One region of the Halomonas sp. BC1 genome, then DNA from elsewhere that is predicted to be linked to it. Evidence: predicted binding sites of a transcription regulator. Region 1 holds the regulator's gene; each other region holds the start of a gene.
What was found. Region 1 encodes sigma-54, which starts transcription at its own class of promoters, with help from an activator protein. Its sites were predicted from a motif close to TGGCACNNNNNTTGCTNT; they were not measured.

Region 1 (3,947 bases):
CCCCTTGCTCGCGCAATTCATCGACCAGCGAGCCCAGCAGCATGGCGGGCAGGTTGTCGATGGCGTAATAGCCAAGATCCTCCAGCGCCTGTAGGGCGATGGACTTGCCGGACCCTGAGCGGCCGCTAATGATCACCAGCTGCATAGCGCATCTCTCTTGGGTATCAAAGGGATAGAGGGCTTGCCGTGTGCCTTGCTGCCTGGCAATGGCTGCGCTAGGCAGCCTGCTCGCGAATCTTGTCGGTCAGCAGCTCGAGCAATGCGCGCTGGCTACTGACATTGCGCAGCTGTTGGCGTGTGGCAGCGTCATTCATGATCGTGGCCACCTGCCCCAGCAGGGCCAGGTGCGTGTCATCGGCTTCTTCGGGAACCAACAGCACGAAGACCAGATCGACCGGGTCACCATCGATGGCATCGAAGTCGACGGGCTCGGCTAGCTTGAGAAAGCCAGCAATGGGCGTGCTGCAGTGAGGACTGCGTGCATGGGGGATGGCTACGCCATTGCCGATACCAGTGCTGCCCAGCCGTTCACGGCCAATCAGGCGACTGAAGACTTCCTGACTGTCCAGGCTGGGCGTGTTCTGAGCGATAAAGGTGCTGAAAAACTCCAGCACCCTTTTTTTGCTGCCCCCGGGCACGTCGTACAGCACGCGCTCCGGGGGGAGTATGGTTTCCAACGTCATCGGTTTAACGCACGCCAGCGCCTTGGGCGCGGGCTTGTGCTTTTTCCTTGTGTTTTACCAGCTGACGGTCGATTTTGTCCGCCAGGGCGTCAATGGCCGCGTACATGTCATTATCCTGCGCTTCCGCATGCAGGTCTGCTCCTGCGGCATGCAGCGTGCAAGCCGCTTGCTGGCGCTCCTTTTCGACAGATAAGGTGACCTGGACGGTCGTGATGTTGTCGTAGTGACGCTCAACGCGTTCCAGCTTTTCGTTTACGTAGTCACGCAAGGCGTCAGTCAGTTCAACGTGATGACCAGTGATGTTTACTTGCATTGACGTGCTCCTTATCCATCGGACTGTACTTCGATTGTAACCCTTTTTGGGCCATTGCAAAGCCCTCGCCGCGAGTTTGTTGGGCAAGAGCGTTTAACTAGCGCAAACGGCGTCGCTCGCTCGACGAAGGTATACCCATCGACTCTCGGTACTTGGCGACGGTGCGGCGTGCCACGGTAATGCCACCCTCTTCCAGCAGGGTGACCAGGCGACTGTCGGAGAGTGGCTTGCCTGGCGGCTCGTCCTGAATCAGTTTCTTGATGCGTGCTCGAATGGCCGTGCTGGAGTGGCTGTCGCCGCCCTCCTGGCCGCTGACCTGGCTGGAGAAGAAGTACTTGAGCTCGAAGACCCCGCGCGGGGTATGAATGTATTTCTGGGTGGTGACCCGGGAGATGGTCGATTCATGCATCTCTACCGCTTCGGCGATATCGGCCAGAATCAGCGGTTTCATGGCCTCTTCACCCTGCTCGAGGAAGCCTATCTGGCGGGCAATGATCTCGCGCCCCACGCGCAGCAGCGTGTCGTTGCGGCTCGACAGGCTCTTGATCAGCCAGCGAGCCTCCTGGAGGTGCTCTTTCAAAAACTGGTTGTCCTGGCTCTTGTCGGCGCGCTTGATCAGGCTGGCGTAGTCGGGCTGGATACGTAGCCGAGGCAGCGCTTCCGGGTTGAGTTCCAGATGCCAGCCCTCGTGATCGTGACGTACCACCAGGTCCGGCGTCACATAGCTGTCGTCGGTGACGCCGTAGGCGCTTCCGGGGCGAGGGTCAAGGCTGCGGATTAAACGAATGACATCGTCCAGCTGCTCGTCATCGAGGCTCAGGCGTCGTTTCAGCAGGCGCATGTCGTCCTTGCCCAGCGCTTCGAGAAACTGGCGTACCAGACGCTTGGCGGGCATCAACAGCGGAGTGTCTTCGGGTAGCGCGGCCAGCTGCAGCATCAGGCACTCGCGCAGGTCACGGGCGAACACGCCAGTAGGCTCGAACTGCTGCAGGCGCAGCAAGGTGTTTTCGACCTCGCGTTGGCTCAGGCCATCGTGGCCCTGCGCCTTGAGCCCCTCGCGGATGTCGTTGAGCGGCTGGGTCAGATAGCCGTTGGCATCCAGCGCATCGATGAGGCTCTCGGCAATGGCATGCTCACGCGCAGAGAAGTCGGTCATGGCCAGTTGCCAGAGCAAGTGCCCGTGAAGGCTCTGCCCGGCCGCCTGGCGCTCGAAGTCCGGGCCTTCGCTACTGCCGCCCGCGCTGCCCATGTCCTGGTAGGTGTCGGACCAGTCGCTGTCCACGGAGAGCTCGTTGGGAATGCTGTCTGCCCACTCGGCTTCCTGAGGCTCGCTGACCGCCTGTTCGCCAAACTCATCCTCCTGTTCGAGCATGGGGTTGGCATCCAGCGCCTGCTGAATTTCTTGACGAAGGTCCAGCGTCGATAGCTGAAGCAGCGCAATGGCCTGCTGCAGCTGAGGTGTCATGGTCAGCTGTGTGCCGATGCGCAGTTGAAGAGAAGCTTTCATGACCATCTGAGAACCACTCGTTAATCAGAAAGCTCCACCCTAGAGCGACTCTCCGTTTGGTGCAAGTGCAATAAGCATGCCACTAAATAAAATGTCTTCGTGGGCCATTATTTAAAGGCGGAAGTCGGCGCCCAGGTAGACGTCGCGCACCTTCTGGTTATTGAGAATTTCCTGGGGGTTTCCACTGGCTATGATGTGTCCGTCGCCAACAATATAGGCAATATCGCAGATATCCAGGGTTTCACGCACGTTGTGGTCGGTAATCAGCACGCCAATATGGCGCTTCTTGAGCGCGCGTATGATCGACTTGATATCGCCCACGGAAATGGGGTCGACGCCAGCAAAAGGTTCGTCCAGTAGAATGAAGGCGGGCTCGGTGGCCAGCGAGCGGGCAATTTCCACCCGTCGCCGCTCGCCGCCCGACAGGCTCATGCCCAGGTTGTCGCGAATATGGGTGATGTGGAAGTCTTCCAGCAGGGATTCGAGCTTCGCTTCTCGGCTATTGCGGTCCAGCTCCCGGCGCGTTTCCAGAATGGCCATGATGTTGTCGGCCACCGACAGCTTGCGAAAGATCGATGCTTCCTGGGGCAGGTAGCCGATACCCGCCAGCGCGCGTTCATGCATGGGCGCCCGGGTCAGGTCGAGATCGTCGATGCCCACCTTGCCAGCATCGGATTTCACCAGGCCGACGATCATGTAGAACGAGGTGGTCTTGCCGGCGCCGTTAGGGCCCAGCAGGCCCACCACGCTGCCCTGGGCAATTTCCAGATTGATATCCTTGACCACGCGGCGGCGTTTGTAGCTCTTGGCCAGATGCTGTGCATGGAGTGTCTTGACCGCTGCGGTGTCGGGGGTCATCGCTGTCACGGGGCGTCCTCTCGCTATTGTTCGGGCTGCAGGGTCATGCGGATGCGCTGTGGCGAACTGCCGCTGACATCAGAGCGCGCTTGCACCACCCCGCGGTCGATGAAGTATTCGAGCCGTCCCCCCTGGAAACGATCCCCTTGCTGGGTCAGTTCGGCTTGGTCGATGAGCTCGACGCGGCGTTCGGACACGTGGTAGACGATGCGGCGCGCCCAGCCTTCCATGGGCGTCGTCTGGTCTTCCAGTTGATTGCGCAGGTAGGCACGCTCGCCCGTGGCGACGGCCCGGGAGAGTTCGCCGGCCTGGTTGCGGTGAATTTCGACACGCTCTCCGCGCAGCTGCATTTCACCCTGACGAATATCGACATTGCCAGAGTAAACCGCCGTGCCCGCGCGCTGGTCCAAGTCCAGGCGGTCGGCCTCTACTTCGATAGGGGCTTGTTGTTGAGCAGTAGCAGGCAGCGCGCCTACGACTACCATGGGAACGGCAAGGGCGAGCAGTGCCGTACGAAGCAGGGCGTTCATGGCGACTCCTGAGAAGAGTGGGGGGCGGGCGGATGCACGCCGCGCACGTTATTGAT
Region 2 (3,947 bases), on a different contig from region 1:
GCCAGGCGTGCTGCTGCAGTCGCTGAGTCAATGCCTCGCCGCCCTGGTCGAGGGCTATGCGGCGGTCGGTGACGTTGAACAGGGCCAGCAAGCGTCGGCCATCGGCCAGCGGACCGCGCTCGATGGCCAGCAGCTCTGCTGGCGTGCTGATGACCTGCTGGGGTACGTTGGGGTGAAAGCAGGGCTCCTGACGGCGAAGGTCCAGCAGCCGACGCAGGGCATGGAAGACATCGTGGGTCGGGGTAGAGGGGCTTTCCAGCAGCAGCTCCAGTTCGTCCAGCGGCCAGCGACGCCGGTTGATGGAGCGCAGCCGCCCGCTGCGCTCGACGCCTTCGACATCGTTGAGCGTGCCGGTCAGGGTGTGCAGGTAGAGCGCAGGAATGCCTTGCAGGCTGAGCATGATGGCCTGACTGCACAGGAAGCGCGCAATCTGCCAGGGGTCCGGGCCGCGCCGGGTGCCGCGCATGGCCTCGAACCAGGTAATGTTGATTTCGTAGGGCGTGTCGCTGCCGTCCGGGTTGCTGCGCATGCTGACGAAGCCACCGAAGCGGTGCATCAGCTCCAGCAGGGCGTCCCGTTCGTGGTCCGGCAGCAGGCCCTCCAGCGGGCGCACCCCGATGCCGTCGTGGCTGGCGGTAAAGTTGAGGTAAGTGCAGTGTTCAGGCAGCACCGGCAGGCTGGATAGCCAGCCTTGCAGGGTGCTGGCCTCCCCACGGGTGAGGGTGTGCAGCAGCAGCGGGGGCAGCGCGAACTGGTACACCATGTGCGCTTCGTCCGGCGGGCCTTCCGCCAGGCGTTCGAGGCCGAAATAGCTGATGTTTTCGGCGTGGGGCACGTTGGTTTCGGTGATGATCAAGGTGCCGGGGGCGATCTCATCGACGATGGCGCGTAGCAGGCGTACCACGGTATGGGTTTCGGGCAGGTGAATACAGGCCGTGCCCAGCCGCTTCCACAAGAATGCCACGGCATCGAGGCGGATGATCCTCACTCCCTGCTGCAGGTAAAACAGCAGGATGCCGACGAATTCCAGCAGGACATCCGGGTTCTCGAAATTCAGGTCGATCTGGTCTTCCGAAAACGTGGCCCACAGGTGGCGGGTGCCCCGGCGGGTGGAGACAGGCACGAGCAGCGGGCTGCTGCGTGGCCGCGTGACCTGGGAAACATCGGTGTCAGGGTCCACCTCGATAAAGTAGTCCCGCCCCGGCAGGCTGCCGGTCAGGTAATCCACGAACCACAGCGACTCACGGGAAACGTGGTTGAGCACCAGGTCGCCCATCACGTCATAGTGGCTGGCCAGGTCACGGATATGCGACCAGTCTCCCAGTTCGGGGTTGACCTCCCGGTAATGGATGACCGAAAAACCGTCGTCGCTGCTCCAGGGAAAGAAGGGCAGCACGTGCACCCCGCTGATCGTCTCGCCCAGGTGGCGCTGCAGAAAGTGGTTCAGCACGCCCAGTGGGGGCGTGCCGTCTGCCACGATGGAGTCACCATAGCTGATGACCCACTGATCCTTTTCGCTCCATGTTGGTGCAATGCCGCTCTGCTCAGCAGATAAAGGCGCCGCTGGAAGCAGCGGTCGGAAGTGGGCCAAATGCTGTTCGAGGCGCCGCTGTACTTCCCCTGCGCGCTGGCCGTACAGGTGGGTCAAGTAATGCTGTAGCCTGAGCTCAAATGCCGTCATGGGTGCCTCCTTTCAATCAACCTTCGACAAACGCTGCAGCTTGTGTGCCAAATCGTTACAATATAGGAGAATACTGTGCGAAATGACGTACAAGTCATGAGTACGCCTGCTTTTGCAGGCACGACAATCGGTAGTGGGATGGTTTACCCAACGATCCTTGAAGAGTTCTTAAAATAGCTTACAAAACAAGAGATAGCAGGCGGCCTGTTGGCACGGCTGGTATCTACGGGGCTGACACGCTGAGCGCACTTGAGGGTGCGTGCCGACAATAGGTTGACTGCCATGCATTGTCCTTTTTGTGGTGCAAACGATACGCGAGTAACGGATTCACGCCTGGTGGCCGACGGTGACCAGGTGCGTCGCCGTCGCCAGTGTGCAAGCTGCCATGAGCGCTTCACGACCTATGAAACGGCGGAGCTGATCATGCCCAGGGTGGTGAAGTCGGATGGCTCGCGGGAGACTTTCAGCGAGGCCAAGTTAAGGGCTGGCATGCTGCGGGCGTTGGAAAAGCGCCCGGTCAGCGCGGAAGCCATCGAAGCCGCCGTGGAGCGTATCCGCCAATCCCTGCGTGCCCGCGGTGACCGCGAGGTGAATGCTCGTGACGTGGGCGAGGCCGTCATGCAGGCGCTACGCAGCCTGGATCAGGTGGCGTATATTCGCTTTGCGTCGGTGTATCGCAAGTTTCAGGATCTGGACGAGTTTCGGGCTGAAATCGACCGGCTGTCTCAGGAACCTGCTCAAGCGCCTGGCGATGACGCTGCCAGTGGGCCCGCGTCGAAAGAGGCTGAAGGATGAGCCTGTTCTCTGTTGCAGACCACCGTTTCATGGTCCGCGCCCTGAAACTGGCCCGCCACGGCCTGTATACCACGGACCCCAATCCCCGCGTGGGGTGCGTCATCGTCCGCTACGATCGTTCGGCCGAAGGGCAGGTCGTGGGCGAAGGCTACCACCTACGCGCCGGTGAGCCTCATGCCGAAGTGCATGCGTTGGCAGCTGCAGGGGAACAGGCCCGTGGGGCCACGGCCTATGTGACGCTGGAGCCCTGTTCCCATACCGGGCGTACCGGCCCCTGTGCCGTGGCGCTGGCCAATGCCGGTGTAGGGCGCGTGGTAGTGGCCATGGGGGACCCCAATCCGCAAGTGAGTGGGCGGGGGATAGAGCATTTGAGAGCTGCCGGTATCGAGGTTCACGTGGGCCTGCTTGAGCAGGATGCACGGGCGCTCAACCCCGGGTTCGTGTTGCGCATGCAGTCACGGCGTCCGTTGGTGCGCTTGAAAATGGCGATGAGCCTGGATGGTCGAACGGCCATGGGCTCAGGGGAGTCGCAGTGGATCACCGGCCCGCAGGCGCGCACCCAGGTGCAGCGCCTGCGGGCACGCTCCAGCGCGATCCTTAGCGGTGTGGAGTCCATGATCATGGACGATGCGCGGCTAACGTTGCGGCCCGAACAGCTGGCGCTGCCCCAGGCCGATGAGATCGTGCTGCGCCAACCGCTGCGGGTCATTCTGGATTCTCGGTTGCGGCTGCCGCTGGCGGCGGCCTGCCTGCGTGAGCCGGGGCGCACGCTGATCATCACCACCGAGCAGCACAGCCCCGAGAAGCGTCAGCGACTGGAAGCGGCTGGTGCCGAGATTCAGGTGTTGCCCAGCGACGCCGGCGGGCGCGTCGAGCTTGCTGACATGCTGCGCTGGTTAGCCGATAATGAGCAGGTAAACGAACTACTGGTAGAGACCGGTGCGACGCTGGCCGGGGCACTGCTGGACGCGCAGCTGGTCGATGAGTTGCAGCTGTTCGTCGCTCCTACACTACTCGGGGGCGATGCCCGGCCGCTATTCGAGTTGCCGGGGATCACCCGAATGGCGGATCAAAAGCGCCTGGTGATCAAGGAGTTTCGCCAGGTAGGCCAGGACTGGCAGATTATCGCGACCCCCCAGGTCGACTAGCGCAAGCGGCCATAGCAAGGTACCCTGACGCCCGAAATCGCATCCCATGCGACCACTTTTTTTGGAGATTCCATGGCGCACTCCGCTTCTGAGGGCCTGTCCCCTATCGCCGAGCTGGTGGAAGACATTCGCCAGGGCAAAATGGTGATCCTCATGGACGATGAGGATCGCGAAAACGAAGGCGATATCATCATGGCGGCCGAACTGGTCAAGCCAGAGCATATCAACTTCATGGCGCGCTACGCCCGCGGTCTGATCTGCATGCCCATGACCCGAGAACGCTGCGAGCAGCTTAACCTGCCGCTCATGGTGCGCGACAACGG
Region 3 (3,947 bases), on a different contig from region 1:
CCGGCAACGACATGGCTGTCTCCGAGCAGTCACCCGCCACGGAACTGGACGTGATTCACTGGCACTTGCCTGAGCATTTACCGATTCTGCCAGCGCCTTTAGCCGAGCCTATTAACGACATCCACATTCCGCATAGCAGTGCGCGTACCTATCAGGTTCGTGCAGGTGAGTGGATTCAGATCATCGATGTGTCAGGCAAGCAGTGTTCGGACTTTATTGCCTTTGATAAAGATGCCCTGGACCTGGGCGAGACGGTGACCCTGGACGCGGCGGCAACACGCACGCTGGCCAATTGCGCGATGCCGCAGCCCGGCCTGTTTTCGCGCTTTGCCGATCAACGTCTTCAGCCCATGCTTGAAGTGGTGCAGGACACAGTCGGGCGGCATGACAGTTTTATGCTGGCATGTACGCCAAAATTCTACGAAGACAGCGGCTATTTTGGCCATATCAGTTGTACCGAGAATTTTAACCGTGAACTGGCGGTCTTTAACATCGCCCCTCGCGCTGGCTGGCCAGCCATCAATTTCTTTTTCAATACGCACGTTGAACCCTGCGGCACGCTATCGGCAGATGAGCCCTGGTCGCGAGCTGGCGACTATGTCCTGCTGCGCGCGAAGCGCGATCTGGTGTGTGCGTCGTCCGCGTGTCCGGACGACATTGACCCCGCTAACGGATGGACGCCCACCGATATACAGGTACGCATCTACTCAGCCGAACATGAATTTCCGCGTTCAATTGCTAACCGGACTACCCCGGAGGAACTGCCCCGCATGACACTGCAAACCGCCTTTCACCGTCGGACATCGGCCCTGACCCAGCGCTTCATTGAATATCGCGGCTACTGGCTACCCAGCGAGTTTGAAGGCTGGGGGCGGCGTGCCGAATACCTTGCCTGCCGTGAACGGGTTGCGGTCATGGACCTGACACCCTTGCGCAAGTTTGAAGTGGTGGGGCCGGATGCTGAACGCCTGCTGCAATACGCCTTGACCCGGAATGTGCGGCGTTTATCCGTTGGCGAAGTCGCTTACTCAGCCGCCTGCAATGAAACCGGCGGCATGCTCGACGATGGCACGCTTTTTCGGATGGGCGAACAGGCGTTCCGGTGGATCTGCGGCGACCCGTATAGTGGTATCTGGCTGCGTGAGCTAGCTAGCCGCCAGGGTTATAAGGTCAGTATTCGTGAGTCCACCCAGCAACTGCACAACCTGGCGATCCAGGGGCCGTTCAGCCGTGAGCTGCTCAGCCAGCTTGTGTGGAACGCTGAAACCCAGACGAGCGTCGCGCAGTTAAGCTGGTTCCATTTTATGATTGGCCGGTTGGGCGGGCCGGAGGGCATTCCTCTTATGGTCTCGCGTACCGGCTACACCGGCGAGCTGGGGTTTGAAGTCTGGTGCCACCCTGACCATGGCGAACGTCTTTGGGATACCATCTGGGAGGCGGGGCAAGCGTTCGGCTTAGCGCCCTTAGGGCTGGATGCACTGGATATGCTGCGCATCGAAGCGGGGCTGATTTTTGCTGACCATGAATTCTGCCCGGAAACCAATCCGTTTGAAGCGGGTATTGGTTTCACCGTGCCAATGAAAACCAAGGAAGACGACTTTGTTGGCCGGGAGGCGATGGCACGGCAGGCACCGGAAAGTCGCCACAAGTTAATGGGACTGATCATTCATAGTACGGAACTGGTGGATCATGGGGATCAGATCTTTCATGGACGCTTTCCGGTGGGGCAGGTGACCAGTGCTACCCAATCACCGCTGCTTAAGCAATCGATAGCCCTTTGTCGTCTGGCACCCGAGTTTGCAAGCCCTGGTACCCAGCTAGAAGTGGGTCGCCTTGATGGGCACCAGAAACGCCTGCCGGCGGAAGTGGTTGCCTTGCCGTTTTATGACAAGGAGCGTACTCGCGTGCGTAGTTAATTTAATTCCATCAAGCCAGTGATTAGAACGCACTGGCTTGGTGAAGGTCAGCACTGTCACAGTGCATGTAAAAGAATGAGTGCCCCCCGTTTTTAATGGTAATTCGACCAATCAGAAGAGTGGGTTTTGCTAGTAAAAAGGAAGTGTTGATTTGCCAGGGTAATGTTCAGTGACGTTTTGTTTTCGCGATATTTTAGACAATAAAGCATCGTTTGATGGGCTGGATAAGATGTTTTTCTGCGCTGATGGAGTTTTGGCATGCATGTTGCTCTATTTAACTTAAGGCGTTTAAAAAGGCTGCTGTTAATGTTGGGATGAGCGTTGGCTAGTAGCCGTTTTAATGCTGTTTATAAAGGTAAGTGTTAAAGAATCATCGTCATTGAATGCAACAGAAAATGGTTTATTACTACGAAAACTCTCTGGTTAAAACAGCCAGGTGATTTCACCGTCACGCTTTACACATAGGGGAACAACATGACGACCGATGAACTAAAAGGCATCTTCGAGATGCATCAGGCAATGAACATAGAGGTGTTTTACTGGTGGTGTATTGCCATTATGTTCCTGATTCACGCAGGTTTCCTGTCTTACGAAATTGGTGCCTCGCGCACCAAGAATGCGCTGGCATCAGGGATGAAAAACATCCTTACGCTGGCGTCAGTGATTCCGGCCTTCTATTTTGTGGGCTGGTGGATTTACAACGCTTTTCCCAATGGCCTGATTCCCATTGATGCCTCGGCGGCGCTTCCCTGGAGCGCCAGTATGCGCCCTGATGTCAACGATATGGGCACAGGGATATTCTTCGCGGCGTTCGCTCTTTTTGGGGCGACTACAGGCTCTATCCTTTCTGGAGCCGTCATCGAACGAATTCGTTTGAGTGCCTTCCTGACACTTGCCGTCATATTGGGGGGTGGCGTATGGATACTGGCCGGGTCCTGGGGCTGGCACCCAAGCGGCTGGCTACTCACCCAGTTTGGCTATCATGATGTTGGGGCAGCAGGGGTCGTCCATGCGGTTGCCGGGTTCTTTGCCCTAGGAGTATTGATGAACCTGGGCGCCAGAATTGGCAAGTTTAAAAACGGTAAGCCCCAGGCAATCCCACCGCACAACATGCCAATGTCGTTGCTTGGGCTGATGATGATCATTGTCGGTTTCTTCGGTTTTCTCGGCGGCTGCATCATCTTCAATACCGGCGATATTGGCTGGACGACCATTTATGGAACCCAGACCAACCTGTCGGCTTTTGCCTTCAACACTGTCATGGGTTTTGCAGGCGGTGTTATCGGAGCCTACCTGATATCAAGAGACCCCTTCTGGACCATGTCAGGTGGCTTGGGCGGTATCATCACCGTGGCAGCCGGTCTGGATCTTTACTATCCCGGCCTGGCGTTTGCGCTGGCGGCCAGCGGTGGTGCGTTAATGGCCAAAGTGGGCAACTTCCTTGAACAGCGCGGCCTGGATGACTCTGTGGGCGCCTTTGCGGTTCATGGTTTCTGCGGTTTTTACGGCGTCGTGCTGGTGGGTATCTTCGCGGCAGGGTTTGCCAATGCAGAAGGGATGCCGGATATTTCTTTCACCGGCCAGTTGGTAGGCGCTGTGGTTATGGCGTTAACCGGCTTTATCCCAGGTTGGGGAATCTCTTACGCATTGAAAAAGTTCAACCTACTGCGTGTACCACCACATGTTGAAGTACTAGGGCTTGACCTGGTGGAAATATCGGCGAGGCCCTATCCTGAAACCGAGTCTCCACAAGGTCATTCGCCTCAGGGCGTTCATGGTGGATTAAACAAAGCGTTCCCCATGGCGAAAAGGCAGGATATTAGTTAATCGCGATAACTCTGCATCTTACCTCGAGCATGCGCTAAATAATGATCATGTAAAAAAGTAGTTGCCAGACATATCCTAAGAAACGTTGAGGAGACAACAATGGAAACCAGTACCGATTTGCAAAGTGCCATTAATTACCTGTTCTTTTCCAGTCATCCCGCTATTATCTCGGCGAGTTTGATCGTTGGCGTAGGTTTATGCCTT
Region 4 (3,947 bases), on a different contig from region 1:
TCATCGTATTGGGCCAGTTCACTGATATAGCAGTCATGCTCGCTCAAAAACGAGGTCACCGCCGAAATGATGCCGGAGGTAGCCGGGCAAGAAACGCGGATGATGTAACTGTCACAAGAATCCTTCATTTTTTTCCTATATAAATTTAAAATTTTAAATATAAATAAAAAATAAGAAATTTATCGATTTAAAGCCAAATATATCTCTATGTAATAGATTGACTTCATATTTGGCTTTTGTCGATATGGATTTTCCTTTTTATTGATCGTTTCATCTAGCCTTTGGCAATGCGCTTTTGTTTGTCAGGGTCATCAAAAGGCAAGCTATGGCTGCTGGCAGTGGCTTGCAGGCTGCCACGTATTTCCAACGGCACACCGTGCTCGGCATAAGGAACATCAAGGCGCGCCAGTGCCATGGAGCGGCCACTAAGCCTTGAAAACATGCCTTCGGTAACAATGCCGACCTGCTTGTTATCTGCCCAGAGGGTGTCCCCAGCGCTTGCCGCCTCCTCGCTGTCAATCAATACACCAAAGATCTTGAAGCGCTCCTTGCCCTTGAGGCGGAAGTGTTCGCCTGCCCCCCGGAACTCGGTCTTGTCCTTGGATACGGTGAAGTCCAGCCCCAGCTCCCATAGCGTGTCGCCGGCGGGCTGGTCGGGGAAGGGGTATGTCTCGGAGTTATCAACGGGATAGAACAGCAGGTTACTTTCCACGCGTAGCCAATCGAGTGTCTCGAAACCGCATGGCACGATGCCCATGGGGGCACCCTTGTCGAGGATTTCGTCCCACACAGAGGGAGCATCCTTGGCCTTGCAAAAAATCTCATAGCCGCGCTCACCGGTATAGCCGGTGCGTGAAATCATCACATCAAAGCCAAACAGGCGGGTCTGCAAATGGTGGAAGTAACGCAGGTCGCGAATACTCTCAACATGCTTTTCAAGAAAGTCGACGGCCAATGGCCCTTGCAGTGACAAGTCGTGAAGATCATCGTCAAACATCAGGCTGACGTTACGACCCAAGGCACCTAGAGTGAGCATTTCCTGGCCCAGACCGGTGCCATGCACCACCAAGTACGCATTCGGCGCCAGGCAGTAGACAATGCAATCATCCACGAACTTGCCAGCCTCGTTGAGCATGGTGGCATAGACAGATTTTCCCGGGTAAAGCTTTGACATATCCCGCGTGGTGGCATGGTCTAGCAGCACTTTGGCATGCGGGCCAACGCAATGGATCTTTTTCAGACCAGAGACATCCATCAAGCCTGCTTGGGTGCGAATGGCGGCGTGGTGATCGGCGGTATCCGCTCCCGCGTAACGAAACGCAGTCCCCATGCCGTTCCAGTCTTCCAGTGTCGCACCGAGTGCATGGTGGCGTTCGGCAAGGGCAGAAGTACGCCATAACGTTGTCATATCAATTCTCCTTCCAGTCGGTTAGGGCAGGTTTTCCAAAAGAAACCAGAAGTGGCTGTCGCCCTTTATGGATTCTTTAAAAGAAATTATATTTCCTTGCAGTGAAGCAATAAGCTTGCCATGACGTGTCAGTGCATACAGAAAATGCATGAGACACAGGTTTATTTCATATAAAAAACAGTTACTTATTTTTTGAATTTTTAGGTCGATATATTCGCCATATTTTCCTCCAGGTTTTTATATGCGTGTCATTTGTTCTTTATGGGTGCGCTTTTTGGCAAATTTGCACCGTTATGGCGCGGTCAAGGCACAGAAACCAATAGGAGAAAAGATGGGAAATGCTTTCTTGAAATCCTGAATTAAATATTTATTTCATTTAAATCAGTGTTTTGTAGGTATTTGAGGAGGTTTTTTAACGGTCGACGAGACATTCTGGCATGCTATGTGCCTTTCTTTTTGGGAAATATAGTTTCTTGAAAAGAATTTTTAAGAGGGTTGAGTATGTCTCCAGAAGCTGCTGTTGAGTTGATCAAAGAGCATGACATCCGTTATCTGCTGGCCCAGTTCGTGGATATACACGGTGCGGCCAAAACCAAGTCAGTGCCGGCTAACTGCCTGATGGATGTCGTTGAGAAAGGCGCGGGGTTCGCTGGCTTTGCGGTGTCGGGCCTTGGCATGCAGCCCCATGGGCCGGATTTTATGGCCAAAGGTGATTTGAACTCGTTGTCGTTGGTGCCGTGGCAGAAACACTACGCTCGCATGGCGTGCTGCGGTTACGTCAATGATGCCCCGCACGCGCTGGACAGCCGCGTTGTCATGATGCGTCAGTTAGAGCGGCTAAACGAGCTGGGCTGGACGTTGAACACCGGCCTGGAGCCTGAGTTTTCCTTGTTCAAGCGGGGAGCGTCCGGTGAGCTGTTGCCGGTTGATGAGAGCGATACGCTGGCCAAGCCCTGCTACGACTATAAAGGCTTGTCGCGCTCACGCGAGTTTCTGGAAAGGTTGGTCGAAGCGCTTCAGGCGGTGGACTTTGATATCTACCAAATTGATCACGAAGATGCCAACGGCCAGTTCGAGATCAATTACACCTTCAGTGACGCCCTGACCTCTGCTGACCGCTTTACCTTTGTGCGCATGGCTGCCGGTGAAATCGCCAACGAGCTTGGCATGGTGTGTTCCTTTATGCCCAAGCCGCATGCTGATCGGCCTGGCAACGGCATGCATATCCATCTTTCCATTGCTGATAAAGACGGCAATAACGTCTTTGGCGATGACAGCGACCCCCAGCATCTTGGCCTGTCGACGACGGCTTACCATTTTCTGGGCGGGTTACTTCATCACGCCCCGGCGCTATGTGCCTTTGCTGCCCCAACGGTGAATTCCTACAAACGCCTGGTGGCCGGCGGTTCGGCGAGCGGGGCGACCTGGGCACCGGTATTCATTGCCTATGGTGATAACAACCGTTCGGCCATGGTGCGCGTGCCTTATGGCCGTCTTGAATTCCGTCTCCCCGATGCTGGCTGCAACCCTTATCTGGTTCACGCCGCCCTGATTGCGGCGGGAATGGATGGCATCGAGCGCAAGCTGGACCCCGGCAAGGCGCAAAACATCAACCTTTACGAGCTCACGCCAGAGCAGTGCCAAGCGCAAGGCATCGAGATTCTGCCGCAGTCGCTTAAAGAGGCGATTGATGCCCTGGAAGCGGATACCCATCTGCGCGATGGCATGGGCGCCGAGATCGTTGGCGAGTTTATCAAGGTCAAGCGTGAGGAGTGGAAAGAGTACAGCCGCCAGGTATGTGAATGGGAAGTTCAGCGCTATGTAGAGTTTTTCTAACGTCATTTTATTTTTTCATAAGTTCCTTTGCGTGCTTAGGCGCCCATGACGCCTCAGCGTGAATCTATCGAGGTAATGCTATGTGTGGAATTGTCGGGCTTTATCTGAAAAACCCGCAGCTGGAAAGCCGCTTGGGTGAGCTGTTTGAGCCGATGCTTATTGCCATGACAGACCGTGGGCCGGACAGTGCCGGTTTTGCGGTGTATGGCGACGAATATGATGATGGCGTCAAGCTGACCCTGCAATGTGATAATGCCGATTACGATTGGCAGGCGTTCGCCGACAGGCTGCAAACCGCCTTCGGCAGCCTGGCGTCATGGTTTCAGAATGCCAACGTGGGGGTGTTCAAGATAGCCGAAGAAGAAAGCCGCGTGCTGGGTTGGCTGGCGGATCATGCGGCTGACCTTCGCGTGATGAGTGCCGGAAAAAGCATCGAGATTCTCAAAGGTGTCGGCTTGCCCGGTGAAGTGGCAACCCGTTACAAACTGAGCAACATGCGCGGCAGCCACGCGATCGGGCATACCCGCATGGCTACCGAAAGTGCCGTCACGCTGCAGGGCAGCCATCCTTTTTCAACCGGGCTGGATCTGTGTCTGGTGCATAACGGCTCCCTGTCCAACCACAATCGCCTGCGCGACAAGCTCAAGCGTCAGGGCATTGTTTTCCAGACCGATAACGACTCTGAAGTTGCCGCTGGCTATTT

Region 2: a site for sigma-54 is predicted at 1,714-1,731, ahead of B7L72_RS08090 (sugar phosphorylase). Genes of this name have one in related genera too.
Region 3: a site for sigma-54 is predicted at 2,171-2,188, ahead of B7L72_RS07155 (ammonium transporter). Genes of this name have one in related genera too.
Region 4: a site for sigma-54 is predicted at 1,842-1,859, ahead of glnT (type III glutamate--ammonia ligase). Genes of this name have one in related genera too.

Annotation. Positions count from the first base shown of each region.
Region 1 covers NZ_LFGS01000012.1:199,874-203,820, reverse strand. The annotation lists gene rapZ (RNase adapter RapZ) at 1-145, opposite strand, end outside; gene ptsN (PTS IIA-like nitrogen regulatory protein PtsN) at 216-683, opposite strand; gene hpf (ribosome hibernation-promoting factor, HPF/YfiA family) at 688-996, opposite strand; gene B7L72_RS10495 (RNA polymerase factor sigma-54) at 1,094-2,509, opposite strand; gene lptB (LPS export ABC transporter ATP-binding protein) at 2,615-3,361, opposite strand; gene lptA (lipopolysaccharide transport periplasmic protein LptA) at 3,385-3,891, opposite strand; gene lptC (LPS export ABC transporter periplasmic protein LptC) at 3,888-3,947, opposite strand, start outside.
Region 2 covers NZ_LFGS01000009.1:32,221-36,167, forward strand. The annotation lists gene B7L72_RS08090 (sugar phosphorylase) at 1-1,681, opposite strand, end outside; gene nrdR (transcriptional regulator NrdR) at 1,964-2,476, shown strand; gene ribD (bifunctional diaminohydroxyphosphoribosylaminopyrimidine deaminase/5-amino-6-(5-phosphoribosylamino)uracil reductase RibD) at 2,473-3,624, shown strand; gene ribBA (bifunctional 3,4-dihydroxy-2-butanone-4-phosphate synthase/GTP cyclohydrolase II) at 3,697-3,947, shown strand, end outside.
Region 3 covers NZ_LFGS01000007.1:102,256-106,202, reverse strand. The annotation lists gene B7L72_RS07160 (DUF1989 domain-containing protein) at 12-1,916, shown strand; gene B7L72_RS07155 (ammonium transporter) at 2,391-3,743, shown strand; gene B7L72_RS18515 (hypothetical protein) at 3,843-3,947, shown strand, end outside.
Region 4 covers NZ_LFGS01000007.1:124,746-128,692, reverse strand. The annotation lists gene purU (formyltetrahydrofolate deformylase) at 1-128, opposite strand, end outside; gene B7L72_RS07240 (aminomethyltransferase family protein) at 275-1,408, opposite strand; gene glnT (type III glutamate--ammonia ligase) at 1,910-3,244, shown strand; gene B7L72_RS18205 (class II glutamine amidotransferase) at 3,325-3,947, shown strand, end outside.